Regions from separate parts of the Sphingobium sp. S6 genome, predicted to be linked through region 2. Evidence: predicted binding sites of a transcription regulator. Region 2 holds the regulator's gene; each other region holds the start of a gene.
The links. The regulator LexA, encoded in region 2, represses DNA repair genes until DNA is damaged. The targets are predictions, from matches to a motif close to GTTCCNCNCTTGTTCT.
Positions count from the first base shown of each region.

Region 1: a site for LexA is predicted at 7,272-7,287, ahead of SPHS8_RS03435 (ATP-dependent helicase). Genes of this name have one in related genera too.
Region 3: a site for LexA is predicted at 7,601-7,616, ahead of SPHS8_RS02815 (PA0069 family radical SAM protein). Genes of this name have one in related genera too.

Region 1 covers NZ_CAJHOG010000001.1:680,859-690,434, reverse strand. The annotation lists gene rpsA (30S ribosomal protein S1) at 1-1,591, opposite strand, end outside; gene cmk ((d)CMP kinase) at 1,762-2,397, opposite strand; gene SPHS8_RS03460 (CBU_0592 family membrane protein) at 2,394-2,645, opposite strand; gene aroA (3-phosphoshikimate 1-carboxyvinyltransferase) at 2,642-3,952, opposite strand; gene SPHS8_RS03450 (TIGR02300 family protein) at 4,132-4,467, shown strand; tRNA gene SPHS8_RS03445 (tRNA-Ala) at 4,555-4,630, shown strand; tRNA gene SPHS8_RS03440 (tRNA-Ala) at 4,759-4,834, shown strand; gene SPHS8_RS03435 (ATP-dependent helicase) at 4,928-7,204, opposite strand; gene SPHS8_RS03430 (GFA family protein) at 7,306-7,701, shown strand; gene SPHS8_RS03425 (RrF2 family transcriptional regulator) at 8,200-8,661, opposite strand; gene SPHS8_RS03420 (globin domain-containing protein) at 8,772-9,221, shown strand; gene rsmD (16S rRNA (guanine(966)-N(2))-methyltransferase RsmD) at 9,315-9,576, opposite strand, start outside.
Region 2 covers NZ_CAJHOG010000001.1:1,070,156-1,079,731, forward strand. The annotation lists RNA gene ssrA (transfer-messenger RNA) at 107-450, opposite strand; gene SPHS8_RS05525 (hemerythrin domain-containing protein) at 455-967, opposite strand; gene SPHS8_RS05530 (DUF6766 family protein) at 1,034-1,435, opposite strand; gene SPHS8_RS05535 (anthranilate synthase component II) at 1,555-2,145, shown strand; gene trpD (anthranilate phosphoribosyltransferase) at 2,232-3,224, shown strand; gene trpC (indole-3-glycerol phosphate synthase TrpC) at 3,221-4,012, shown strand; gene moaC (cyclic pyranopterin monophosphate synthase MoaC) at 4,009-4,479, shown strand; gene SPHS8_RS05555 (molybdopterin molybdotransferase MoeA) at 4,476-5,654, shown strand; gene SPHS8_RS05560 (hypothetical protein) at 5,710-5,868, opposite strand; gene lexA (transcriptional repressor LexA) at 6,017-6,688, shown strand; gene SPHS8_RS05570 (ComEC/Rec2 family competence protein) at 6,649-8,784, opposite strand; gene gltX (glutamate--tRNA ligase) at 8,860-9,576, shown strand, end outside.
Region 3 covers NZ_CAJHOG010000001.1:539,208-548,783, forward strand. The annotation lists gene SPHS8_RS02795 (lipoprotein-releasing ABC transporter permease subunit) at 1-324, shown strand, start outside; gene SPHS8_RS02800 (ABC transporter ATP-binding protein) at 317-1,006, shown strand; gene SPHS8_RS02805 (sensor domain-containing diguanylate cyclase) at 992-2,800, opposite strand; gene dnaE (DNA polymerase III subunit alpha) at 2,981-6,523, shown strand; gene SPHS8_RS02815 (PA0069 family radical SAM protein) at 6,524-7,591, opposite strand; gene SPHS8_RS02820 (hypothetical protein) at 7,732-8,172, shown strand; partial or broken gene SPHS8_RS20315 (PA0069 family radical SAM protein) at 8,217-8,447, opposite strand; gene moaB (molybdenum cofactor biosynthesis protein B) at 8,492-9,019, opposite strand; gene SPHS8_RS02830 (lytic transglycosylase domain-containing protein) at 9,019-9,576, opposite strand, start outside.

The sequences.
Region 1 (9,576 bases), 390 kb from region 2:
AGAAGGTTGGCTTCTTGGCGCGATCAAAACCGGTCACCAGGGCGTCGAACTTCTGACCGATCTGGAAACGCTCCGAGCGCTGCTCATCGCGATCACGGCCAAGGTCGCTGCGCTTGATGAAGCCGGTGGCGCCATCTTCGCCAGCCTGGACTTCCAGGCCGCCGTCGCGGACTTCCAGAACCGTGACGGTAACCGTCTGGTTCTTGTTGAGACCAGCAGCAGCAGCAGTCGTACCGCCAGCGGCCGGGCCGCCACGTTCAAGCTGCTTCATGCCGAGGCTGATGCGCTCCTTCTCGACGTCGATGTCGAGAACGACGGCCTGAACCGTCTCGCCCTTGCGGTGCAGAGCCAGCGCGTCTTCGCCCGAAATGCCCCAGGCGATATCCGACATGTGGACCATGCCGTCGACGTCGCCGTCCAGGCCGATGAACAGGCCGAACTCGGTTGCATTCTTGACTTCGCCTTCGACCGTCGAACCGATCGGGTGACGTTCGGCAAAGCTGTCCCAAGGGTTGTTCTGGGCCTGCTTGAGACCGAGCGAGATGCGGCGCTTCTCGGGATCGACTTCCAGGACGATGACATCGACTTCCTGGCTGGTCGAAACGATCTTGCCGGGGTGGACGTTCTTCTTGGTCCAGGACATTTCCGACACGTGGACGAGGCCTTCGATGCCCGGCTCCAGTTCGACGAACGCACCATATTCGGTGATGTTCGTGACGCGGCCCGACAGCTTCGCACCGACCGGATACTTGGCGGCTGCGCCTTCCCACGGATCGCTTTCCAGCTGCTTCATGCCAAGGCTGATGCGCTGGGTGTCGCGGTTGATGCGGATGATCTGGACACGGACGGTGTCGCCGATGTTGATCATCTCGTTCGGGTGGTTGATGCGCTTGTACGACAGGTCGGTGACGTGCAGCAGACCGTCGATGCCGCCAAGGTCAACGAACGCACCATAGTCGGTGATGTTCTTGACAACGCCCTCGATGATCTGACCTTCGGCCAGCGTCTGGATGAGGCCCGAGCGCTGTTCGGCGCGGGTTTCTTCCAGGATGGCGCGACGCGATACGACGATGTTGCCGCGGCGGCGATCCATCTTCAGGATTTGGAAGGGCTGCGGAATGTCCATCAGCGGGGTGACGTCGCGGACGGGACGGATATCGACCTGCGAGCCGGGCAGGAACGCCACGGCGCCGTCGAGGTCGACGGTGAAGCCACCCTTGACGCGGCCGAAGATGACGCCTTCGACGCGGGCATTTTCGGTGAACTCGGATTCCAGCTTGTCCCAGGCGGCTTCGCGGCGAGCGCGGTCGCGGGACAGCATGGCTTCGCCATGAGCGTTTTCGACGCGGTCGACATAGACTTCGACTTCGTCGCCGACCTTCAGGTCAGCCTTCTGACCGGGCGCGGCGAATTCGCGCAGCGGCACGCGGCCTTCCGACTTCAGGCCGACGTCGATCAGCGCCATGTCGTTTTCGATGCCGGTCACGGTGCCCTTGACGACGCGGCCTTCGAAGCCGCCGTCTTCACCGCCAAGTGATTCATTGAGAAGCGCGGCGAAATCGTCGCGCGAGGGGAGTGCCGTAGAGGCCATGGTAGTTCCTTCACTCGTCATTGCTGGCCTACCGGTTGTGTCCGGTGGTCTTTCAGGCCAAACAGCCCGCGCAGCCGGATTGCCGCGTGAACATCCATTCGGCCATGACAAGTGACGCCCCGTAGATAAGCGAAAAGGGCGCCTGGGATTCCCAAGCACCCGTCATCGCGTCAGGCCTTTCGCCGACGTTCCAACTGGGCGTCCACCAGTGCAATGGCTTGCTGGACGGCGGCGTCTATAGTCAAATTGCTGGTGTCGAGCAAGTCCGCTCCATCGGCCATTCGCAGCGGAGCATGGTCCCTGCTCATGTCGCGCGTGTCGCGTGCCTGAATGTCCGCAATCAGGCTGTCCATGTCCGGCCGCCCGCCGTGCGACAGCGCGTCATCATAGCGCCGCTGCGCGCGAACATGGACGCTGGCTGTTACAAAGATCTTGGCATCGGCGTCTGGTGCAATGACCGTCCCGATGTCGCGGCCGTCGAGGATCGCGCCGCCGGGCTGGGTAGCGAAATCACGCTGGCGCTTCACTAGCGCCTGGCGGACGCTCTGATGGACGGATACACGGGATGCAAGGGAGCCGATCGCTTCGCTACGCAATGCTGGATCAGCGAGAACGCCATCATTGAACGAGCAGGCCGCCAGCGCATCGGCTTCATGGTCGGGGTCCCCGCCGGTCTTTACCACGGCAAGGCCTACAGCTCGATACAACAGGCCAGTATCCAGTACCGGCAAGCGATAATGGCGCCCGAGCGCCTTGGCGATGGTGCCCTTGCCCGAAGCTGCCGGGCCGTCGACGGCGATGATCATGATGTTTCGCCTTTCCGCAATGCCTTGGCGAGGCCGATGAGTGCGATGAGCGCCCATACGACCTCCAACGCCAACGAGGCCATGTTGAAATGCACCGTCAGCGAATAAAGCAGCAGCAGCGATCCGATCAGATTGAGCAGGTTGAACAGGATAAAATTCAATATCTTCGCCATGTTGCTATAAGCATAGGCGATGACCATCAGTGCACTGCCGATCAATCCGATGACATTGGCGAGATCAAAGGTCATGGCATCGCGCCCAGCTTTTGCAGTAGTGCGGTGAAATCGGGAAAGCTAGTGGCGACAGGCCGCATGTCGTCAATGGTGACGCCGCTTTTCGATATCAGTCCCGCAACGGCAAAGCTCATCGCGATACGGTGATCGAGCTTGGTGGCGATCGGACCGCCGCCGGGAAGGAGTGCGCCACCCGTGCCTTCGATGATGATGCCATCTTCCAGCTCTTCAACGGTCACGCCGATGGCGCGAAGGCCCTCGGCCATGGTGGTGATGCGATCGGACTCCTTGACGCGGAGTTCTTCAAGGCCGCGGAATATGCTGCGTCCCTCGGCAAAGGCTGCTGCGATAAAGGCAACGGGATATTCATCGATCATGGAAGGCGCGCGAGCTGGATCCGGCTCAACGCCTTTCAGGTCAGACGCTGTCACGACGACATCGCCGACAGGTTCGCCGCCGACCTCTCGTGGATTGTCGATGACGATATTGCCGCCCATCTCCCGCAGCAGATCGATCAATCCTGCCCGTGTGGCATTGAGGCCCACATTGCCGATCGTGACCTTTGAGCCGGGGACGAGTAAGGCGGCAACGATCGGGAAGGCTGCAGAAGAGGGGTCGCCCGGCACGGCGATCGTCTGCGGGCGCAGTTCAGCTTCGCCCCTCAAGGTGATGATACGCGTGCCATCGGCCTCGACCTCGACCTCCAGCTCCGCGCCAAAGCCTCTCAGCATGCGTTCGCTGTGATCGCGAGTCGGGATCGGCTCGATCACGCGCGTCACGCCGGGGGTGTTCAAGCCCGCGAGCAGGATGGCAGACTTGACCTGCGCGGATGCGACCGGAAGGCGATAGTCCAGCGGGACGGCCGGGCAGGCGCCGCGCATCGTCAGAGGCAGCCGGTCTCCGGGGCTTGACGTGAAGCTGGCACCCATGCGGGACAGAGGTTCAGTTACACGCCCCATCGGACGCTTGCTGAGCGATGCATCACCTGTGAAGGTCGCGGTGATGGCATGACTTGCTATCAAGCCCATCAGCAGCCGGGTCGATGTGCCGCTGTTGCCCATGTCCAGGGCTGTCTGGGGTTGCAGCAACCCGCCGACCCCTACGCCCTTGATGTGCCAGATGCCATCGCTATCCCGGTTGATCTGCGCACCCATGGCACGCATTGCGGCAGCGGTGGCCAGTACATCTTCACCCTCCAACAGTCCCTCGACCCGGCTTTCTCCAACCGACAAGGCGGAAAGCATGAGCGAGCGATGCGAGATGCTCTTGTCACCCGGTACGGTCACGCTTCCGGAGAGGGGCGGCGCGCCATTGAAGGTCATCGGGAGCGGATCATCGGAAGAAGAGGTCAAGGGTCAATCCGTTTGGCAGGGAACTGAAAAATCGCGCCCGGCTTTTGACAGCGCGGTTCTGCTATGGCAAGGCGCCCGTCGCTTCGCGGGCGACATGGTCGTGCCGCGTGATATTCGTTGAAGCACTCGTAAGAAGGACAAGGCCGGACATGGTCAAGGCTGAATGGGGCACGAAGCGTATCTGCCCGAAATGCGCCACGCGCTTCTATGACCTGGGCAAGGACGACCCGGTCATCTGCATCAACTGTAACACTGCCTGGGAACCCGAGCCCGTTCTTAAGTCGAAGCAGCCGCTGCCTTATGAGGAAGCACCCAAGAAGGTCATCGAGACTGCCGATGGCGAACTGGAGTCGGCGGATGACGATCTGGATCTGGATCTCGACGTCGATGATGACGGCGACTCACCGGACAATGACGTTGATCTCGGCGGTGACGACGACCTCGGTGTCGATGCCGCGGGTGACGACGGCGACGACGACAATTAAGTAATTTTCTGCTTGCCAAGGAAGTTGCTGCCTCCTAATGGCAGCGACCTCCGAGGCGCTGGACCCAAACAGCGCCGACATTGGAAAGGGGCCTTAGCTCAGCTGGGAGAGCGCCTGCATGGCATGCAGGAGGTCAGCGGTTCGATCCCGCTAGGCTCCACCAATTTCCGAGCAGCGGCGTTTATCGGCCTAGTTTGATATGCTGAAGCTTGGGTTTGGGGTCGAAGAATGATGGCTGTCCGGAAAGCGGCATAGCCTTTTTCACGGATGCAGCCTATTCTGCATTGAGATGGGGCCTTAGCTCAGCTGGGAGAGCGCCTGCATGGCATGCAGGAGGTCAGCGGTTCGATCCCGCTAGGCTCCACCAAATCCCCATCTATTTCGTAAGCCGATGGCAGGGATCAGGCGATTGACTGTGCGTGCGGCCGCATTTGCTGTGCCGGGCCTCTAACCCTCAACGTCAGGCGGGCTGTACAAAGCTGTCCATGACGCGCTTGCGGCCCGCTGTCTCAAAGTCGATTTCCAGCTTATTGCCCTCGATTTCGGCAACGGTTCCGTAACCGAATTTCTGATGAAAAACGCGTAAACCCAGCTGCATGTCATCCCGACCCTTGTTGCCGAGTGAGATGGCAGATGCTCGGGCTTCCACGATCCGAACAGGTTCGCGATTGAATTGACCGCCTTGTTGCGCACGTTGCCAACCCGGGCCGCGGCCGTTGCCACGTTGGACATTGGAGAAGGGGTCGGCACGCTCAGACCAGTTGGCGCGCCATAATGACGCTCCGCCAGTCATGCTGCTTTCTTCCTCGACATGCTCAGGCGGCAGTTCGCCGACAAAGCGGGACGGGATAGAACTGGTCCACTGGCCATATATACGCCGGTTGGCAGCATGCAGAATGATGCACATCTTTCGAGAGCGCGTGATCGCGACATAGGCGAGCCGGCGTTCCTCTTCGAGGCTGTTGAGCCCGCCTTCGTCGAGCGCGCGCTGGGACGGGAAAATTCCTTCTTCCCAGCCTGCCAGAAATACGGTGTCGAACTCGAGCCCCTTTGCCGCGTGTATGGTCATGATCGTGACCTTGCGTTCTTCGGCTTGCGCATCATTGTCCATGACCAGTGATACGTGCTCTAGAAACGCGCCAAGCGTTTCATACTCCTCCATCGCGCGGGTAAGCTCGTTCAGGTTTTCAAGGCGGCCCGCACTTTCGGCTGTACGCTCCGCTTGAAGCATCGCGGTATAGCCGCTTTCATCGAGTATCTGGCGCGCCAGTTCGGCATGGGGCAGCTGAGCCGCCCTGTCACGCCAACGTGCAAGGTCTCCTATGAACGATCCCAGGCCTCGGCGCGCCTGAGGTGTCAATTCATCGGTGTCTAGGATGCGCGCAGCCGCTAGCGCCAAAGGAATGCCTTCCGCCCTTGCCAGTCGGTGAAGCTTCTCCACCGCCTTGTCGCCAAGGCCTCTTTTGGGAACGTTGACGATCCGCTCGAATGCCAAATCGTCAGCCGGTTGATTAACAAGACGCAGATAGGCAAGCGCATCCCGGATTTCGGCACGCTCGTAGAAACGGAATCCGCCCACGATACGATAGGCGAGGCCGATCTGGATGAAGCGGTCTTCAAACTCGCGAGTCTGATGCTGTGCGCGAACCAGGATAGCCACATCATCGAGCGACTGCCCGGAACGCTCCAGCGATTCGATCTCGTCGCCTACGCGGCGAGCTTCCTCTGGGCCGTCCCAGACGCCGATGACACGGACCTTTTCTCCGACGTCGATATCGGTCCAAAGCGTCTTCCCCAACCGGTTGCCATTTTCGGCAATCACTCCGGAAGCGGCGCCGAGAATATGAGGCGTCGATCGGTAATTCTGCTCCAGACGAACGATCTTGGCGCCGGGAAAATCTTTCTCGAACCGCAGGATGTTGGCGACTTCGGCACCTCGCCACGAATAGATGGACTGGTCGTCGTCGCCCACGCAGCAAATATTCTTGCGCTGTTGAGCGAGCAGGCGGAGCCACAGATATTGGCTGCTGTTAGTGTCCTGATATTCATCGACCATGATGTAGCGGAACCGTTGCTGATAGCTTTCCAGCACATCACGATGGCGCTTCAGAATCGTCAGCACGTGGAGCAGCAGGTCGCCGAAATCGCAGGCATTCACCTCACGAAGCCGGGCCTGGTAAGCTGCGTAAAGCTTCTGGCCGCGTCCATTCGCATAAGTTTCGCTATCGCTGGCACCAATTTCTTCCGGCGTTAGTCCCTTATTCTTCCATTGGTCGATCAGGCCGCCCAACTGCCGCGCGGGCCATCGCTTTTCATCGACGCCTTCTGCTTGGATCAATTGCTTCATCAGGCGGAGTTGATCGTCGGTATCAAGGATGGTGAAATTGGACTGAAGCCCCACCAATTCCGCACGCCGGCGCAGCATCTTCGCCGCGATTGCATGGAAGGTCCCGAGCCACGGCATCCCCTCGACCGCAGGACCTATCATGCGTCCGACGCGCTCGCGCATCTCTCTCGCGGCCTTGTTGGTGAACGTCACCGCCAGAATCTCGGACGGGTAAGCACGACGCGTAGCGACAAGATGAGCAAGCCGCGCGGTCAGTGCGGCGGTCTTGCCCGTTCCTGCACCTGCCAGCACGAGGACCGGCCCCTCGGTCGTAAGCACAGCCTCCCGCTGAGGTTCATTGAGGCCCTGAAGATAAGATGGATCATCGGGCGAGGGAGCGGGGACGGTCATGTTCAACAACTAGGGAGCATGGGAAGGGTGAGCAAGGGCAGCCCCTTGCAGCGGCCATCGATCTATGAGAACAAAAGGCGAATCATGCAAGGGGAAATGCCGTGGCCAGGGGACGATGCCGGTGTGGATCGATCCATTACGAGGTAGAGGGAGAACCATTCTACAGCGCTATTTGCCATTGCAGCGACTGCCGCCGCAGTGCCGGAGCGCCCATGGTTGGTTGGGCGCTCTTTGCAGAGGCAAATCTGAAGGTTGTGGGCGAGCCGAGGCTGTACCGATCTTCTGAAGACGCGACACGGCACTTCTGCGCCAGTTGCGGCACCGGCCTTTTCTACCGGAATTCGAAAAATTTTCCCGGGATGGTCGATATCCAAACTTCGACTTTGGATGACCCCTCTCTATTTCCTCCCGTCATCCACGTGCAATGGGCAGAGGCATTGCCGTGGATGGGCGCTGCACATGAACTTCCCCATGTTGAGCGCTACCCGGAGGATTGATTACATTCATTTGGTGGCAGCAGGACAACAGTTCGTCGCGGATATGGAACGCTGGCGTCACCGATCTGGTTTTTCATCAGCCAAGAGGCAGAATGGGGTGAAGAACAGGAAAGGATGACCCGATGAAATCGATCATGCTTGCAGGTGCGGCATTGCTGGCTTTTTCAACCGGCGCTAATGGCATTGCGATCGCCCAGGGTGCGCCGGACAATACGGCTCAGCCTCCAGCAACTGACACAATGCCGGCGGATCCGGCGACACCCGCAACGACTGCCGATCCGAACGCGGGTCAGCCTACCGGAGAGGTTCCGCCTGCTACAGGTATGGCGCCAGCTTCGCCCGCAGTGCCTAGAGATCCCGCGGCTCCTGTAGGAAGCTCAGCAAATCCCGTGACGGTGGGCGGGAACATGACGCCGCCGCCTGCTGGCGGTAAGGACTATCCGCTGTGCAGCCGAACCGTACAGGATAGCTGCATCAATCCAGGTGAAGCGCCGCGTTCTAAGAAGGCGCGCAGGAATCGCTGACTTGGGACAGGGGCGCGGGCAGGGCGGCAATGAGCGCCGCCAGCCCGGCCTTGTCTTTAGCGGCGTCGGCCAAGCTGTGCTGATCGAGCACGGCGAGGAAGGCGGCTGTCGCGGCCTTTAATATGCCGGAGAGGCCGCAGGCGGAGCGCAGCCCGCAACCGGCACAGTCCGCTAGATTCATGTCGGTTTCGGTATGGCGGATGACTTCGCCTAAACTGATCAATTCGGGAGGGCGGGCGAGCGTGAAGCCGCCGCCTCTTCCTCTCTGGGTGATGATGAAGCCGCCGAGGCCGAGATGATGGACGACTTTCATCAAATGATTGCGTGACAACGCGTAGGCGTCGGCGACTTCGGGGATTGTCGCGCGGCCGGTGGGCGTGACTGCCAGATGGATGAGGACGCGCAGGGCGTAGTCGGTGTGGCGAGTCAATTGCATGAGGGAATGCGTTAATTGAAAGAGATTTGGGGATCAAACATGTAGCTAGTTTACATGTTTAAACATGTCACGTAAATGCACCTTTATCGAGTCTCATAAAGGGGTGCATCATGAACCAGCTCAGCGCTGAAACCATCGCGATCGTCAAGGCAACCGCTCCCGCGCTTCGGAGCCATGGCGTGGAGATCACCACAGCCATGTATAAGCGGCTGTTTCAGGATGCGTCGATCAAGGACATGTTCGACCAGGCGGCGCAGGAAAGTGGCGAGCAGCCGAAGCGTTTGGCAGCCGCTATCCTGGGATATGCGGAGAATATCGACAAGTTGCAGGCACTGACCGGCGCGGTGGAGCGCATGGTGCAGCGGCATGTCGAAACCGGCGTGAAGGCCGAGCATTATCCGAAGGTCGCCGAGGCGCTGCTGCCCGCGATCCGTGATGTGCTGGGGGCTGAGGTAGCCACCGACGCGGTCCTGGAAGCTTGGGGTAAGGCTTACTGGTTCCTGGCGGATATTCTGATTGGGAAGGAAGCGCAGGCTTATGAGGATGCTGAGGCTGCTTGATTGAGAGGAGCGGGGGGCGCTTGGGGCGTTCCCCTCTCCCTAACCTCGATGAGAGTCACCTGCCTCTCATCGACCCCTGAAGGGGAGAAGGACTCAGGCTGCTCTTAACAGGGTCAGGCGCGCCTTCCCTACGTCCCTTATTGCGTCCGCGACGAAGCCCTTCACTTCCACATCCTCGCGACGGTCGGTTTCGATGCTGACCCAGGTTGCGGGGCCGGTCCATCCGAGACGGCTGAGCTTGTCGAGCGCTACCGCGCCCGCGCCGCTATTGTAGGGCGGGTCCATGAAGATGAGGTCGAGCGGCTTGGGGGCTGGGCCGAGGGACAGGACGCTGCTCTGGCGGATATCCGGCCGG
Region 2 (9,576 bases):
ACAGCATTTCGCACGACAATGCCGTCCGCTCATTGGCGAGATGATGAAGGTCAGACGATCAGGGAAGGTCCGGAGGATTCTGTTGCCCGGCTCCTCCGGAAGCCGCTGAATTCCCTTCTGTTGCCCGGTGGGTTCAACCGCGTTCTTTTTGAGTAATGTCTGGCCGCGAGGCCATCAATTACGCAGCAAGAGCAAGAGCCTCGTTATCGTTGGCACTTACGTGTTTTGAACATTTTTACGGCTTACTCAGGCCGGGTGAAAACATCGCTTTTCAACACACGTCGATCCTAGTTCGGCCCCGTCAGACACCCCGGAATGCGGGACATGTGGTGGAGCCGCCGGGTACTGCCCCCGGGTCCGCTGCGCCTATTGCACGACACAATTTATCACCATAGCCGGGCGAACCCGGCACCGACGCATATGGGATAATGCGCCGGCTTTTTCAACTGCCGGATCAGGCGGCGACCAAGTGCACGGCCTTGGGCTTAGCTACAGGCAAACCGCTCGCCTTCGCCTGCGCCATCAATTCCTGCTTGCGGGCCATCATCTGGTCACGCAACGCCACCAGATCTACATCCGTCTTGCGGCACTGCGCGAACATGCCGTCGGACTGTCGCTCCTCTTCCTTCACATGATGTTTGATCTCTTCGGACAGCACCGTGACCTTGGCGTCGTAGAAATCGTCTTCGGGCGATCCGGCCTCGATGTCGTTGACCAGCACCTTGGCCCCGTCATGCTCGACATAGGCTTCATCCAGCGTGTCGTCCTCGATCTTCCCGCGGAAAGCAGGGTAGAATATTTCCTCCTCGATCATCGTGTGGATCTTCAGTTCCGTGCAGATTTGACGCGCGATTTCCTGCTTACGGTTCGCAGTCTTCGCCTTTTCAAACTGCTCGAACAATTCCTCGACCTTGCGGTGATCGGCTTTCAACAGGGCGATCGCGTCGGTAAACTCAGCTTTGGCCATCTCTGTCCTCCTCACGAACGATATTGCGAGAAAGCGGCTGAGGTGCGGCCCGGTTCCCGTTGCAAGTCATTCTCGCCCCACATCATGGCCGTGCGGCTTCGCATGCCCGCCGGCACGCAGATAACGATCATCGATTTCGCGGATCAGCTGCTCGGCATCCTTGCCACCAGCCATCTTCAGCAACTCGTCCACCTTGGCTTCCAGCCGATCGTCATTTTCTTTCGAGGCAGGCGATCCCACATAAAGAAAATAGGCAAGGCCAACGACCTGCCAGATCAACTGCAGAAATTCTGATTGCCAATTCTCGAACGTATCCCGCCCCATCTCGACGGCATAGGACGCCAACTCAGGCACCTGCCCATGCGATCGAGCCTCATCGACATAGGCCCACCAGCCAAACAGCCAGTGCCCCGCGATCGACACCAGGAAAAACAGGGCCGTGATCCAACCATAGGCATAGCGTTTCATACGACCTTCCCTCATTTTCGTTTCGGAAGGACAACGCAAAAGCCGCACACGGGTTCAACGCGCTGCGGGGACTGATTCCGATTGGCCCAGCGCACTTCAATCTTTATAGCCCTCATCCCATGATCCTCGTCATCGACAATTACGACAGCTTCACCTGGAACCTGGTCCATTACCTCATGGAGCTGGGCGCCGAGGTTGAGGTCGTTCGCAACGACGCCATCTCCGCAGGCCAGGCGCTGTCCAGCGGCGCCAGCGCATTCCTGCTTTCGCCCGGTCCCTGCACACCAAATGAAGCAGGGGTCAGCCTCGACCTGGTAGCTGCTTGCGCTGATGCAGGCTCACCGCTGCTCGGCGTATGCCTTGGCCATCAGGCGATTGGGCAGCATTTCGGCGGCCAAGTCGTTCGCGGCGGCCTGATGCATGGCAAAACGTCGCCCGTCACCCATGACGGCAGCGGCCTCTTCGCTGGCATCCCCTCCCCCTTCACCGCCACCCGCTACCACTCGCTTATCGTGGAAGACATTCCGGGAAACCTCGTCGTCAATGCGACTAGCGAGGATGGCTCCGTCATGGGCTTCCGTCACCAGAGCCTCCCCATCCACTCGGTCCAATTCCACCCGGAAAGCATCGCGACGGAATATGGGCATGACATGCTGGCCAACTTCATGCGGATCGCCGGCATTCCGGTCCGGGAACGCGCTGCCGCCTGAATTTTGCGGCCCACAGCGGCCCGGACAGCGACTTTCCCATACCCCGCCCTCGACTCCTGCCAGCCATCGTGATTAAGGCAGGCGCGATGACCCGCCTGCCTGATCCCGCTACGCCGTTAAGCACAACCGAGGCTGCACGCGCCTTTGATCTTCTGTTCGACGGTGCCCTGCCCGAAGAGGACATCGCAGCCTTTCTCGTCACCATGGCGAAGCGCGGCGAGAGCGCCACGGAAATCGCCGCCGCTGCGCGCGCCATGCGCGCCCGCATGATCCCGGTCACTGCCCCCCCCGGCGCAATCGACGTCTGCGGCACTGGCGGTGACGGGCATCATACGCTCAACGTCTCCACTGCCGTCAGCCTCGTCGTCGCCGCCGCTGGCGTTCCTGTCGCCAAGCATGGCAATCGCGCAGCCTCTTCGAAAGCCGGAGCCGCCGACACGCTCGAAGCGCTTGGCCTCGACCTTGATCGCGCCGCCGACACAGCGGAAGCCACGCTTGGCGATCTCGGCATCTGCTTCCTCTTTGCGCAAAAACATCATCCCGCGCTCAAACGCTTTGGCCCAATCCGCAAAGCGATCGGCCAGCGCACCATCTTCAACCTGATGGGGCCGCTCGCCAATCCGGCAGCGGTCCGCCGACAACTCGTCGGCATTGCCCGTCCCGCCTATGTGCCCATCTACGCCGAGGCGCTGGCCGAATTGGGCGTCGATCACGCCATGATCGTGTCGGGTGACGAGGGTCTGGACGAACTGTCGCTCGCGGGCGGCAATGACGTCGCGGAAGTCACCACGCAGGGACTCGTCGCCATGCGCCGGCTGACCGCTGCCGACGCTGGGCTTCCCACGCATCCTGTGGAAGCCATTCGCGGCGGCGACCCGGCGCACAACGCCGCTGCCCTCCGCGCCCTTCTTCTGGGCGAGCAAGGCCCCTATCGCGATGCGGTCCTTCTCAACGCCGCCGCAGCGCTGCTTGTCGCGGACGCCGTTGCGGACCTGCGCGAAGGCGTCGAGGAAGCGGCCGAAACCATCGATCGCGGCCTTGCCAATGCGCTGCTCAACTGCTGGATTGCCTATAAATGACGAACAAGCTGATCGAAATCTGCGACACGAAGCGTGAGGAAGTCGCCCGCCGCAAGGCTGCCACAACAGTCTCGGCGCTTCACGCCCGCGCCTCCGAACAAACGCCTCCGCGTGGTTTCCGGCAAGCTCTCGACAGCGCCGCACGTTCGGGCTTCGGCCTCATTGCCGAGATAAAGAAGGCCAGTCCCTCCAAGGGTCTCATCCGCGAAGATTTCGACCCGCCTGCCCATGCACAGGCCTATGCCGCCGCAGGCGCCGCCTGCCTCTCCGTCCTGACGGACGAGCCCTATTTCCAGGGCCATGACGACTATCTCATGGCCGCTCGCTCCGCCTGCCCGCTGCCGGTTCTGCGCAAGGACTTCATGGTCGATCCCTGGCAAGTGCTGGAAAGCCGCTCGCTTGGCGCCGACGCCATCCTCATCATCGCCGCCGCGCTTGATGACGGCCAAATGGCAGAGATCGAGGACGCGGCACTCGGCCTCGGCATGGACGCGCTGGTAGAGGTGCACGACGCGCATGAACTGGAGCGCGCACTCAAGCTTCGTTCACGGCTGATCGGCGTCAACAATCGTGACCTGCGTGACTTCAGCGTAGACTTCGCTCGTACCTACGAACTGGTCGGCCAAGCGCCGGAAGGTTGCACCTTCGTTGCAGAGAGCGGCTTGGGCAGCCATGCGGATCTCGTCGCCATGTCCGAACATGGCGTCCGCTGCTTCCTGGTGGGTGAGAGCCTGATGCGCCAAGCCGATGTAGAAGCGGCGACCCATGCGCTGCTGACCGGCGTATGAGCAAGCTCACCCATCTTGATGAAGATGGATCGGCCCATATGGTCGATGTCTCGGCAAAGGAAATAACCTCCCGCGAAGCGATTGCTACGGGTCATATCGCCATGAGCGCCGAAGCAGCGGCCGCCATCGCCCAGGGCCTCGTCAAGAAAGGCGACGTGCTCGCAGTAGCTCGCGTCGCAGGCATCATGGCGGCAAAACGGACCGCAGACCTCATTCCCCTGTGTCACCCTATAGCGCTGACGTCCGTCTCCATCGATTTCGAGCTTGAGCCACAGGGCGTCACGGTGACGGCCACCGCGAGAAGCGCTGGGCAGACAGGCGTCGAGATGGAAGCACTCACCGCCACCTCCGCAACGCTGCTCACCATCTACGACATGGCAAAGGCCCTGGATAAAGCCATGGTTATCGGCAACGTTCGCTTGCTTGCCAAATCGGGCGGTAAGTCGGGCGACTGGCGGGCCCCATGAGCCTGCTCCCTGTCGCGGAGGCCCAAGCTCGCCTGCTCGCGCTGGGCAGCCGGTTGCCAGAGGAGGAGGTAGCGGCATCTGCCTGTGCAGGCCGGTGGCTGGCGCGCGACATATTTGCCCTGCGCAATCAGCCCTGGGCCGATCTCTCCGCGATGGACGGCTACGCGATCAGGGCAGCAGAATGGCCCGGCCCCTGGCGGATCGCCATCGAAAGCACGGCGGGAGCAGCCCTCCCCCCGGCACTGACGGCCGGGGAGAGCTGCCGCATTTTCACCGGCGCGCCACTTCCACCCGGAGCGGACGCCATCCTGATCCAGGAAGATGCCGAGCTTCGCGATGGGCTCCTATATCCGCGCGGCGCCTCGCTTAAGGCAGGGCGGCATGTTCGTGCCACCGCGACGGATTTCGCCGTCGACCAACGGCTCCTGTCAGCCGGAGCAGCGCTCGGCCCCGCCCAGATCGCGCTCGCCGTCCTGGGCGGACATGGAAGCCTTCCGGTCGGCGCGCGTCCCCGCGTCGCCCTGATCTCCACCGGAAATGAACTTGTCCCCCCCGGAGCGCCCACCCCGCCCGGCTGCCTCCCTTGCTCAAACGCGCCGATGCTTGCTGCGATGCTCGGCGCCATAGGGGCGGAGGTGATCGACATCGGCATCATCCCCGACGACCTAGAAGCATTGACCAAGGCGCTGGAAAACTCCGCCAAGGCCGACATCATCCTTTCGACCGGCGGGGCGTCGGTTGGCGATCATGATCTGGTTCGCCCCGCCTTTGCAGCAGCGGGCGGCAGTCTCGATTTCTGGAAGATCCGCATGCGCCCCGGCAAGCCCCTGATGGCCGGAAAGCTCGGGCACAGCATCTTCCTTGGCCTGCCCGGAAACCCCGTATCCGCTTTCGTGACCGCCACGCTGTTCCTGCTGCCGCTCGTCCGTCACCTGGCCGGTGCGGCGGATCCCCTCCCTGGGTCCGCACTTGCGTCACTTGCCACGCCACTTCCAGCGACGGGCGAGCGCGATGATTATCTCCGCGCCTTCCACACTGCCGATGGGCTGGTGTCGGTCACCTCGCAGGACAGCGCTGCGACCGCTGCGCTCGCCCAAGCGGAATGCCTTATCGTGCGGCCCGCAGGTTCGCCCTCGGCCACCGCCGGAGAGCAAGTCACCATCCTGCCGCTTTAGCAAAGAGAAAGGGGCCGCGACGCGACCCCTTCCCATGCTTCAACCAATAGGTCGATCAGCGCTGCTGCTTGCCTTGTCCACCTTTGTCCTTGTGGCTTTCGCCCATCTGACCCTGGCGGTTTTCCTGCTGCTGCTGACGGCCGCCCTGGCTCGAACGGTCGCCACCCTGCTGGCGGCGCTGATTGCTGTCCTGGTTGTTCTGGTTCGCCATCATTCTCTCCTATTCACCCTCTTTAGGAAGGCGGCTATTGAACGGCTGTGACGCACGTCCGTTCCTTTCGTTACGCTTGGCGCAAGCCGCTTGACTCGCCCCCTTCCGTTTCCTATGCGTTCTCCATCCGTTCCATGGAGGACAAGCGGGCATGCTGACGCCTAAGCAACAGGAATTGCTGAGCTTCATTCAAAACCGGCTCGAGGAAGGCGGTGTTTCGCCTTCTTTTGAGGAGATGAAGGAAGCTTTGGACCTGCGATCAAAATCCGGGATACACCGGTTGATCAATGCGCTGGAAGAGCGCGGATTCATCCGCCGCCTCCCAAATCGCGCACGCGCACTCGAAGTGCTGAAGCTGCCTGAGGCGATGAACCGCGCGCCCAAGGCCGTCTCTCCGCCCAAGCCTCAACTGGCTGCAAAGCCTCCGATCGCCGCGAATGACGTGATCGAAATTCCGCTGCACGGCAGGATCGCGGCGGGTGTTCCGATCGAAGCCATGGAAGGACAGAATATGCTGTCCGTTCCAGCGGCACTGCTGGGTGCTGGGGACCATTATGCTCTGGAGGTCTCCGGTGACTCTATGGTCGACGCAGGCATTCTCGATGGCGATTTCGCGCTGATCCAGCGGACCGAAGTGGCTCGCGAAGGCCAGATCGTCGTTGCCTTGATCGAGGAAAGCGAAGCGACGCTCAAATATTTCCATCGGCAAGGACCTAAGGTCAGGCTTGACCCGGCGAACAGCGCCTATGAGGCGCAGATCTACGATCCGAAGCAGGTGCGCATTCAGGGCAAGCTCGCGGGATTGCTGCGGCGATATAATTGATAGGACTTATGGCGGGACGGTAAGTAGGATGGCTGCACAACCCACGGATGTGCGTCACCCGCCTTCTTGGCGGTCCGAACCGTCCCTCCATCAAGATCGATTGCCAGCCCTCCCGTGCGCGCCAACATCCGCCGGTCCGCTTTCAGCCAGCGCGGACGGCACCAGGCCGGCAGGCGGCGATCCGCAATAACTATGTCCGCGCGCGCACAGTCCCGTTGCAGGCTTTCCCTCGGAACGACGACGCCTGTCCTCGTTACCAGCAACTGCCACAGGCGCCCTCCTCCCCTGACGGCGACCATGCAGAGGTCAATCGAACAGCGCGCTTCGGGCAATTGCGCGATCGGGTTCAAAGTCCCCTCATAGCCTGCGCTCTCGGCGATCATGTCTCGGACATAATCGCCTGCGCGCGCTCGCAGGATCGCCATGCCGCCATCCTGCTCCCGCACCGCCACATGCCGTCCATCAGCCGTGACGAGAATGTCCGGAGGAGAACTCAGCACAATGACAGCGACGCCTGCGGCAACGGGCACTAAACCACACCAGCGCCCGGCGCTCCGCCAAAGCAAGCACCAAAGCCCGCCCAGCACCATCATCCCAAAAACAAAGTTCGGAACGACCGGCGCGGTAACGACCGCCCACGGACTTGCCGCCACCCCATGGGCGATCATCAACAGCAGCTCGAGCGCTCGGCCGGTGAGCCACCAGGCCGGAGCGCCCAGACCCGCGACGTCCAGCAGCAAGGCGATCGCTTCAAGCGGCATCACGACAAAGGTGGTCAGGGGAATAGCGATGAGATTGGCGAAAGCGCCCAGCATCCCCGCCTTGTGGAAATGCGCCAGCGCGATCGGTGCGAGAACCAGTTCCACCGCGAAACCGGAAAGAAGGAGTATGGCCAGGTGCCGCATCAATCGCCGAAACCCTGTCTCCTCCCGGGCCGCCGCAAAGGCGCGGAAGCGAGGATGCTCACTCAAGGCCACGAGCGCGATCACCGCTCCGAAGCTCATCTGAAAGCTGGGGCCTACCAAAGCTTCTGGCCACAGCAGCAGAACAACTAACGCTCCGGCAGCTATCAATCGCAGCGTGATTGCTTCGCGGCCAAGCGCAAGCCCGCCGAGCACGAGCAGCGCGGCAACACAGGACCGAACCGTCGGAACCTCGGCCCCGGTGAGCAGGGTATATCCAATCCCCGCCAACGCCCCGCCCGCCGCCGCGACCAGCATCAACGGCCAGTTCAATGCTGCACGCGGGCTAAGCGCCATGATACGCATCAGCAGGAAAATGACCGCACCGATCAGGGCGGTGACGTGCAAGCCACTGATGGAAAGTAGATGGGCAAGGCCGCTGCGCCGCATCGCTTCAGCGTCCGCCTCGCTGATTGCGCCCTGGTCGCCCGTAGCCAGCGCTGCGGCGATGCCGGTCCCGTCGCCGTCGGCCTTCTCCAATATGTGCGCGAACAGGCGGTTGCGCAGAGGCGGGCCATCGGTAGATGGACGCAGCACCGTTATGGGCCTCAACGCTCTTCCCGTAGCTCCAATCCCCTGAAAATAGGCGCGGCGCGAAAAATCATATGCGCCTGGTAGACTTGCTTCGGCAGGAGGCATCAACCGGGTGCGGAATCGGATGATGGCACCTCTGCCAAGCCCGTCAGGCACATCCGCCGCGGCCATGTTCACCCGGATCAGCGGGGGCAGTCCAGCCGTGCCGATCGGTCTTATCTTCACACGACTCATCTGCTCGGCAGGAACGGCATCAACCGTCCTGACTTCCCCGGTCACCTCCATAAAGATCGCGCGGGGCAATGGCGCTGATCCGATAGCCACAGCTTTGCACCAAATCAGCACACAGCCAAAGGCGGCGAGCAAGCCCCCCAATATCATCGATTGGCGCAAGCGACCGCCCGCCGGCAGCATCATCCCGCCACAGGCGATAGCTAGTGCGCAGCAGCAGAAGCCCAACCATTCCAATGGATTAGGGAGAGAGAACCAAGCGCCGATGCCTAGTCCCAAGCCGACCGGTATCCATAGCGGAAGCTGTTCGCGCTCCGACTCCAGCCAGCCTTCGACAGCCATGAAAAATCGATGTCCGCCGCCTGTCATAATCCGGGCAACGGACGTTTGTCGTGGCTCAAAAGCCATGCTAGGGGGCGTCGCGTTCATGATTGAGCAAGGCGGATGTCGAGGAATAAAGCGGTGAGTGCAACGGGTTTGAACAAGCAGGTGGTAACCCGTTTCGCGCCATCGCCCACGGGATTTCTGCATATCGGCGGCGCGCGTACAGCGTTGTTCAACTGGTTATTCGCCCGGCATCATGGCGGCAAGTTCCTGTTGCGCATTGAAGATACGGATCGCGCCCGCTCCACCGAAGAAGCGGTCGCCGCGATTTTCGACGGCCTGGAATGGCTTGGCCTCTCCGGCGACGAGCCCGCTGTTTTCCAGTTCGAACGTTCGCAACGTCATGCGGAGGTCGCCAACCAATTGCTGGCCGCCGGGTACGCCTATCGTTGCTATGCGACTCCGGAAGAGTTGGCGGAACTGCGCGAGCAGCAGCGCGCCGCGAAGCAACCGATGCGCTATGACGGCCGCTGGCGCGATCGGGATTCTTCCGAAGCTCCGGCAGACGCGCCCTTCGTCATCCGTTTGAAAGCGCCGCGTGAGGGCGAGACGGTTATCGACGATGCCGTGCAGGGTCGCGTGGTGGTACAGAATGCGGAGTTGGATGACATGATCCTGCTCCGTTCGGACGGCACGCCCACATACATGCTCGCGGTGGTCGTCGATGATAACGACATGGGCGTCACGCACGTGATCCGCGGTGACGACCATCTGAACAACGCCTTCCGCCAACTTGGAATCATCAAGGCGATGGGTTGGAAAGAGCCTGTTTACGCT
Region 3 (9,576 bases), 530 kb from region 2:
ATGGGGGCGAGCAGGGTGGGCCTGGTTAAGATCTTCATGACCGTGGGCGTGACGATTGGGTCGCTCGGGATGGCTGCGGGCCTGGTGCTTGGCTTCACCTTCCTCTTCTTCCGTCAGAGCGTCGTGAATGCGATCCAGTTCATGACGGGGCAGAATCTGTGGGACCCTTCGATCCGCTTCCTGACCGAGTTGCCGGCAAAACCCGATCCGATAGAGATCACGATCATCTGCCTCATGGCGCTGATCTTCAGTTTCCTGGCGACGCTTTATCCGGCGTTCAAGGCCGCCAATACCGATCCCGTGCAGGTGCTGCGCTATGAATGACATATTGAAGGTTGCTGGCCTGAAGCGCAGCTTTACCCAGGGCGGCGTGACGATCGAGGTTTTGCGCGGCGTCGACCTGACCGTGGGGCAGGGCGAGATCGTGGCGCTGCTCGGGCCGTCAGGCTCTGGCAAGTCCACGCTGTTGCAGGCTGTTGGCCTTTTGGAAGGCGGCTTCGACGGGTCGATCCGCATCGATGGCGAGGAAGCCGCGCGCCTTGATAATGACGGAAGGACGCGGCTGCGCAGGGACGCGCTGGGCTTCGTCTATCAGTTCCACCATCTGCTTCCGGATTTCAACGCGGCGGAAAATGTCATCCTGCCGCAGGTCATTCGTGGCCAGGACAACAGCGCGGCCCGCGCGCGTGCCGAATCATTGCTCACGTCCCTGGGTCTGGGTCATCGTATTGATCACCGTCCGAGCCAGCTTTCGGGCGGCGAGCAGCAGCGCGTCGCCGTCGCCCGCGCATTGGCGAACCGGCCCGCTCTGATCCTGGCGGACGAACCCACCGGCAACCTGGATGAGCGCACCGCCGACATCGTGCTGGCAGAGTTTCTCCGATTGGTTCGGGAGGAAGGTTCAGCTGCTCTGGTGGCGACCCACAATGAACGGCTCGCGGAAAAGATGGACCGCGTCGTGCGTCTTCATGAAGGGCTGCTGGAAGAGGCTTCAGACCTGAACTGAGGCGTCGTCCCGGACAGTTGCCACCACAATTTGGTTTCTGCCTTGGGCCTTCGCCCGGAGGAGGGCGGCATCCGCAGTTTGGACGAGTTGGCTGGGCCTTCCATGATCAGGATAAGCGGCAAGCCCGAACGATGCCGTGACCGGCCCAAGCTGCTGATGGCCATGCTGCACGCGAAGGTTCTGGATCCTGGCCTGAACCTGCCGTGCACGGTCGATCGCCTGATCCAGGGAGAAGTGCGGCATCAGGAGTACGAATTCTTCACCGCCGAGGCGGAAGGCGTAGCCATCTTCGCGGAGGGATTCGTTCAGAACATTGCCGACTGCCCGCAGCACGGCGTCGCCCGCGTCATGGCCATGCGCATCGTTGAACCGCTTGAAATGATCGATGTCGATCATGAGGCAGGCGAGGGGAGACCGGTCCCGGCTGCTGACCGCGACGGCATCTTCAATGGCTGCGTCGAATTGCCGCCGGTTCGACAGGCCGGTCAGCGCGTCGACCATCGCCATTTCGCGCAGGGCGTCGCGAAGGCGGAGGTTCGCAAGGGCCAGCCCGATATTTTCGGCCAGCATCTCCAGATATTTCTCGCTCCGTTCGATCTGATCGGCCGAGACGTTGGCAGGTTCTTCGAAATACAGGAGGCCGATCGTTTCCCCCTGTGCTGCCAGCGGCATGCAGATGGTGGGAGCAGCGCTTTCCGAACCCAGATGCTCGCAGGGGATGTCGATGATGTTGCCGGAGGGCCGGTGCGTTTGCCCGCGACGCAGCGCCCAACAGGCTGACGGGGAGAATTCCGCCTTGGACCATTGCGGGGACAGCCAGTCGCAGGCCTGACGCATGGCGTTTCGGCGCGCATCATAGATGTACAGCCTGCCCGCGAAGCCCGGCGCGATTTCCGGGGCGAAACGCCGCACGACGCCAGTAAGATCGGCGCTGTTGTCGCAACCCTGAAGCCGCTGCGTCATGCGGGAAAGAAGGTCCTGCATGATGCGATCGGCGTCGCGTTCCTTTTCCAGCCGTTGGCGTTCAAGGCCATTTTCCCGGAAGATTCGGATAGCCTGAGCCATGTCGCCGATTTCATCCACATGGGAAATGTCCGGCGGAATGGCCGCGAAGTCCTGCGCGGCCAGGCGCGTGACGACGTCGCTAAGGCGCACGACGGGATGCAGGATGCGCTGTTTGAGGATGAAATAGAGAACGCAGAGGAACAGGAGCGCGGTCGCCCCGAGCATGATTTCGGACATGCTGCGCCATTGGCGCGCCGTCGCGGTGGCGCGGGCTATGGCTGCTTCGGTCCGTTGGTCCAACATATATTGGAACTTGCCGATCTGAGCGGCGATCCGATCAAGCTCCCGGCCATATTCGTCACCGAACAGGATGGTTCGCGCAGTGTTCTGATCGCCTGCCTGGGCCGCGCGAAGTGCAGCCTCCTGCTCATCGGTCAAAGCATCCGCCCAATGCAGCGCGTCGCGCAGCGCCCTGAGTTCGCCCTCTGTCGCGCCTGCGTCGCGCAAATGGCTGATCCGCTGTTCCACTGAACGCAGCGCGGCCTTTTCACGCTGATAGGCGACGAGGTGGGTAGGATCGCCGGTGATCGAAAAGGATCGCGCCTGTTCGGTCTGGCGATAGCTGTCCTCCAGCAGCGCCGAGGTCAGTTGATCGAAGCGCGCGCGTTGCGCAACTGCTTCGCGTTCATTTTTCTCAGCGCCCGAGGCCATGAGCATCGTGGTTCCGGAGGCGAGGGTAAGCAATAGGGTGGCGCCATATGCCCAATTGGTGATCGTCGACAAACGCATGGGGCGCACACTATATCGGAGAGGTTGGAGAATGCTTAACCGGGTGGAAAGCAGTCTCAAAGAGCGAGATGCCGCCGAATTGATGGTCGGGGGCCTTTCGAAGAGACTGGGGAATGCTTATCCACAGCATTTCTCAAGAAGGACTGGCGCCAAGGCGGCCAGGGACGCTATCAACGCAAAATGCCTCATGCCGGTTTCGTACCCCTTCGCATCTTTTCCTCTTTCACCATGCTGGAAGGTGCGATCGAGCCGAAGAAGATCGCGAAGCAAGCGCGGACGCTGGGCTTCCCCGCAGCAGCGATCACCGACCGCAACGGCCTTTATGGATCGATGGCATTTTCGGATGGGTGCAAGAGCGAGGGCGTGCAGCCGATCATCGGGGCCATGCTGGGCATATTGCGGCCGGGGCGTCCCGCCAATGCCGCCGCAATGCACGATTGGCTGGCGCTTTATGCCCAGGATGAGGCTGGATACGACAATCTCTGCGCCCTGGTATCGATGGCGCATCTCGACCGCCCGGTCGAGGAAGTCCCGCATGTCACGTTGGAGGCTCTGGCTGGCAGGACGGACGGGCTCATAGCGCTAACCGCAGGCGCGGAAGGGGCGATTGCCCGGCTTTTCGCGGAGGATCAGCCGGACGCCGCGCTTGCTTATGCCGATCGGCTTGAGGCGCTCTTTCCGGATCGGCTGTATGTGGAAATTTGCCGCAGGCAGGACCCCGTCGAGGGCAAGGCGGAAGCTGATTTGCTCGATCTTGCCTATGCGCGTGACCTGCCGCTGATCGCGACCAATCCGACCTGTTTTGCCGAGCCTCATTTCCATGAAGCGCATGACGTGATGCTTTGCATCGCCGATGGCGCCTATGTCGAAACGCCCGACCGGCGGACCAGCTCGCCCGATGCCTGGATGAAACCGGCAGCCGAGATGCAGCGCCTGTTCGAGGATTTGCCTGAAGCTTTGGCCAACACGCTGGTCGTGGCGCAGCGCTGTGCGGTCGCTGCGCCGAGGCGAAAGCCTATCCTGCCAAGCCTTGCCGGTGACATCGAGGGCGAGGCGCGGATGTTGCGAGAGCAGGCGGCCCAAGGGCTGGAACTGCGGCTCGCAAAGGCGGGGATCGAGGGTGACGAGGCGCGTCAGCCTTATTTCGACCGGCTGACTTTCGAAACCGACATCATCATCCAGATGGGGTTTCCCGGCTACTTCCTGATCGTGGCCGACTTCATCAAATGGGCGAAGGAGCAGGATATTCCTGTGGGGCCGGGCCGTGGTTCGGGCGCGGGGTCGGTGGTTGCCTGGGCTCTTACCATTACGGATTTGGATCCGCTGCAACTGGGGCTGCTGTTCGAGCGCTTCCTCAATCCAGAGCGTGTTTCGATGCCGGACTTCGACATCGATTTCTGCGAAACGCGGCGCGGCGAAGTAATCCGCTACGTCCAGCAGAAATATGGCGTCGATCATGTGGCGCAGATCATCACCTTCGGTAAGCTGAAGGCGCGCGCGGTGCTGAAGGATACCGGCCGCGTGTTGCAGATGAGCTATGGCCAGGTCGACAGGCTCGCCAAGCTGGTGCCCAATCATCCGACGGACCCCTGGACGCTGGAACGGTCATTGAACGGCGTTGCAGAGTTCAGGGCGGAATATGACAATGACAATCAGGTCAAACGGCTGATCGACTATGCGATGAAGCTGGAGGGCTTTCCCCGGCATAGTTCGACCCACGCTGCGGGCGTCGTGATCGGCGATCGGCCCTTGTCACAGCTTGTGCCGCTCTACCGCGATCCGCGTTCGGATATGCCGGTGACGCAGTTCGACATGAAATTTGTCGAAGGCGCGGGGTTGGTGAAGTTCGACTTTCTTGGCCTCAAGACCCTGTCCGTCTTGCAAAAGGCGGTGCAGCTGCTGGCGGGGCGCGGTGTCGAGGTCGATCTAAGCAGCCTCAGCTGGGATGATCCGGCGGTTTATGATTTGCTCCAGCGGGGCGATACCGTCGGTGTGTTCCAGCTGGAATCGGAGGGGATGCGCAAGACGCTGGCGGCCGTCCGGCCGACCAACTTCGGCGACATCATCGCGCTCGTGTCGCTCTACCGCCCTGGCCCGATGGACAATATCCCTATGTTCGGCCGCCGCAAGAACGGGCAGGAAGATATTGAATATCCGCATATTCTGCTGAAGCCGATCCTCGAAGAGACCTATGGCATCTTCGTCTATCAGGAGCAGGTGATGCAGGCCGCCCAGATATTGGCGGGCTATTCCTTGGGGGACGCAGACCTTCTTCGCCGCGCCATGGGCAAGAAGATCAAGGCGGAAATGGACGCGCAGCGGGCGCGGTTCGTGGAGGGATGCGCGAGGAGCGACATTCCGGCGGCCAAGGCCAATGAGCTGTTCGATTTGATCGACAAGTTCGCCGGCTATGGCTTCAACAAGTCACATGCTGCGGCCTATGCATTGCTGGCCTATCAGACGGCCTGGCTGAAGGCCCATTATCCGGCCGAATTCTACGCCGCATCGATGGCGTTCGATATCCATCTTACGGATAAGCTGACCATATTCGTTGATGACATGCGTCGCATGGGGCTCAGCTGCCTTGCGCCTGACATCAATCGCAGCCTCGCCGACTTCTCCGTAGAGCCGATCGAATATGAGGGGAAGGATCCCCGCCTCGGCTTTGCGGTGCGCTATGCCTTGGGCGGGCTGAAGGGCGTGGGCGAGAAGGCGATGGAGCAGCTTGTCGCCGAACGCGACGGCGGTGGGACATTCAAGTCTCTCGATGATTTCGCCGACCGGATCGAGCCGCGATTGTTGAACCGCCGCCAGCTTGAAAGCCTTGCGGCATCAGGGGCGTTCGATGAAATTCACCCCGACCGGGCGGGCGTGCATGCAGCGGCCGACACGATCCTGAGCGTCGCCGCCAGTGCTGCCGAAGCGCGCGAGAGCGGACAGGGCGGCCTGTTCGGCGATGTCGAAACGCCGCATGCGGACGTGCGCATTCCGCCGCATCAGACCTGGTCCACCGCCGACCGGATGGCGCAGGAAAAGGAAGCGTTCGGCTTCTACTTCTCGGCGCATCCCGTCGACCGATACCGGCATCTGGCTGATGCACGCGGGGCGAGGAGCTACGGGGCGATCTGTGCCGAGCAGGTGGCGGAAGGCGGGCGGGCGAACGCAGTCATGGCGGCCATGGTTGAGGAAGTCCGCTGGCGTGAGACGCGGCGGGGCGCACGCTATGCGGCGGCGACATTTTCCGACAGCAGCGGGCAGTTCCAGGCAAGCTGCTTCGATGAGGATGCGTGCAAGGCGATCGAGGCCATGGCCCGTGACGGAGATTGTGCGCTGCTGATGGTGGAACTGGATCGCATGCCCGGCGAAGAAACGCCGCGCGTTACGATCAGGGGCGTGGAGCAGTTCAATCAGCTTGCCAGCGCATCGCGGATGGAACTGGTCGTGGATGTGCAGGATAGCGCCGCTGTCAACGAACTCGCGCAATTGCTGTTGCGCAGCAGGGGCGGACGAAGCGAAGTGTTCCTTCGCGCTCCAGTGGCGGGCGGCAAGGCTGCCCGGATGTTCCTGGGCGATGATTATCTGATCGGGGCGGACCAGGTCGACGCCATCGCACTCATCCCTGGCCTTGCGATCCAGAGTTTCGAGCGCATGGAGCCGAAGGCCGATGGCTATCGGGCACGGACCCGGCGTTCGGGGTTCAGGCTGGTTGCGGCAACGGCCTGATCAGAAAAGTTGAAGCTGCGGACCTGCTGGTGGACGGAACAGGTCGGTCCTGAGCGTCAGCCGTTCGCCCGAGAAACCGGCGCGCCTTCGTGCCTTGATGAAGCGGGTGCGGATCAGGTCAGCCCAGATGCCCTGTCCGCGCATTCTGGTTCCGAAGTCAGGATCATTGTCGCGGCCCCCCCGGATGTCACGGATGATCCCCATGACCTTCGCGGCCCTGTCGGGATAATGTTCCTGTAGCCACGCCCGGAACAAGGGCGCGACTTCGAACGGCAGGCGCACGGGTATGAATGTGGCGTCCCGGGCGCCCGCCGCGGCGGTCGTTTCGACGATCGCCTCTATCTCATGATCGGTGATGGCGGGAATGATGGGAGAGACGCTGGCGACCACGGGAACGCCTGCTTGCGCCAACTGGCGAATGGCTTCCACCCGGCGAAGAGGGTGAGCCGCACGCGGTTCGAGAGCGCGCGCAACCTTGGGATCAAGCGTGGTGACGGAAATCATCACCGCCACCAGCCGATCACGGGCCATGTCTTGAAGAAGATCGAGGTCGCGAAGGACGCGGTCCGACTTGGTCGTGATGAAGATCGGGTGACGACATTCCGCCAATATCTCAACGCATTGCCGCGTGATCTTCCAGTCTCGTTCGATCGGTTGATAGGGATCGGTGTTCGTCCCCATGGCGATCGGCGAGACGCGGTAGGAACGCTTGGACAGTTCGGTGCGGAGCAGGTCGGGCGAGTCCGCTTTGGCGAAGAGGCGTGTTTCGAAGTCCAGCCCCGGCGACAGGTCGTGATAGGCATGGGTGGGCCGCGCGAAACAGTAGATGCACCCATGCTCGCAGCCAACGAAAGGGTTAATAGATTGGGTAAACGCGAGGTCGGGGGAGTTGTTGCGAGTGATGATGGTCTTTGATTTCAAGGCAGTAACGGTTGTACGCAGTTTGGGCGGGGCACCGTCAATTTGTTCCAGCGCATCAAGCCAGTCCCCATCAGCTTCACTTTGAGTGAGGTTGAAGCGAGTGCTGACCTGATTGTTTGTCGCGCCGCGACCATGATGATGACGCATAATCAAAATAGAACATATAGAGAACAAAAATGCAAGCAGCTTCGGTCGGGGATGGAATTGTAAACACTTAACGGCTAGTCGGCATCCAAGAGTGTGCGACGGTTTGGCGCAACGCTATCAAGAACCTCGGAGAGTGTAGGATGATGTTTTCCGCCCTCATGCTTGTCAGTTCATCGGCTGCAATCACGCCAACGACGCCGGTCGAGATAGTGAAATTGACTGAGCCATATGTTGAATGCCGTCGCGACGCCGATCAAAAAATAGTCCTGCTGCAACAGAAAATTCAAGATAGTCGACACAAGAACGTAAATTACGATGTCTATTCTGACCCGACATATCGAGAGTTGAATGATACAGTTTTAAAAGCGGAAGAGCATTGCAATCTACCTCGGTATATCTTACTCGTTAAAAATGCTGTTTCTATGCCTGTATCTTACAACGATTTTCAAAAAGAGAAGCTGGCAGAGTTTTTGATACAGGACGTCATCAAGCTCCAGTGGACATTTCTCAATGCACAATTGGGAACCTACAAATTCCCAGAAACCACTATCACTGATAGGCTCCAACCCAAAGACAAATAGACGGGTCGGCTCTGACGTTTACGTTGTGCAACCGTGTAGGGCTGCTCGCAGCCTCGATAGGCGTTGATCGATTGGGTAAAAGAAAGATCGGGCGATGTGTTGCGGCTGATGATCGTGCGGGGATGTTCCACCGTGACCTGCGTCCGGCGGCGTGGTGCTGGTCCATCTATGACATCAACTGCGTCGAGCCAGTCGCCGTCAGCGACCTGTTCCGCCATGTTGAAGCGGTGACTGACGACGTTCAGCGTCGCGCCTCTACCCTTTTCATCAACCATGCCTTATTGGAACATAAAGAGAACATGGTGGCAAGGGTGGGGATTCAGCGCTCCATCAGGCGGGGCATCAGTTCGACGAAGTTACAGGGACGGAAACGGCTGTCGAGCTGGCTGGAGAGGATGCCGTCCCAGGCATCTTTCACCGCGCCGGTAGAACCCGGCAGCGCGAAGATATAGGTGCCGCGCGAGACACAGGCGGTGGCGCGTGACTGTATCGTCGACGTCCCGATCGTCTGGTAGCTGAGCCAGCGGAACAGCTCGCCGAACCCGGGTATTTCCTTGTCCTGGACCTGGGCGACCGCTTCGGGTGTCACGTCTCGGCCCGTGACGCCGGTTCCGCCCGTGGTGATGATGCAATCGACTAGGGGATCGTCTATCCAGCTGTGGAGGCGCGCGACGATGGCGGCTCGATCATCCTTTTCGATATGGCGCGCAGCCAGAATGTGGCCCGCCGCCTTGATCCGATCGACCAGAGTGTCGCCGGACCGGTCTTCTGCAAGGCCCCTGCTGTCCGAAACGGTCAGGACGGCAATTCGCACCGGCAGAAATGACCGGCTTTCATCGATCGGCATCAGTCAGAGCCGCCCGCGATACTGGGGGCGGAGAGCGTGTTGTTCTGGCTCATCCGGACCATGCGCGTCCCCTTGGCGGTGGGGAAGGTCGGCCACATGCCCTGTGCCATGCCGGTCAGGCAATCCGCGCTTCCCTTGGCCTGGATCTGGTACATCCAGTAGTTGCGCATGACGATGTTCACATAAGCGCGGGTTTCATAATAAGGCAGCGACTCCATGAACAGCAGAGGATCGCCATTGTCCTTGACCTCGCTGTTCCACCGCTGAACGGGCAGTGGGCCTGCATTATAAGCAGCCATGACCTTTGGCAGAAGTCCGCCCGTAGCGCTCATGTTGCGGAGATTTTCCAGGTAGCGTTGGCCATATTCCATGTTGGTCGACGGCACGAACAATTGGGCTGCGGAAGCAAGGCCCATGTCACTGCCGGTGCCAGGCAGAACCTGCATCAGCCCGCGTGCTCCCGCACTGCTGACGACATCGCTGCGGAAGCCCGATTCCTGAAGCGTGTGAGCGTAGATCAGCGCTGGATCGACACGCCAGCCGCCGTCGGGACGCCA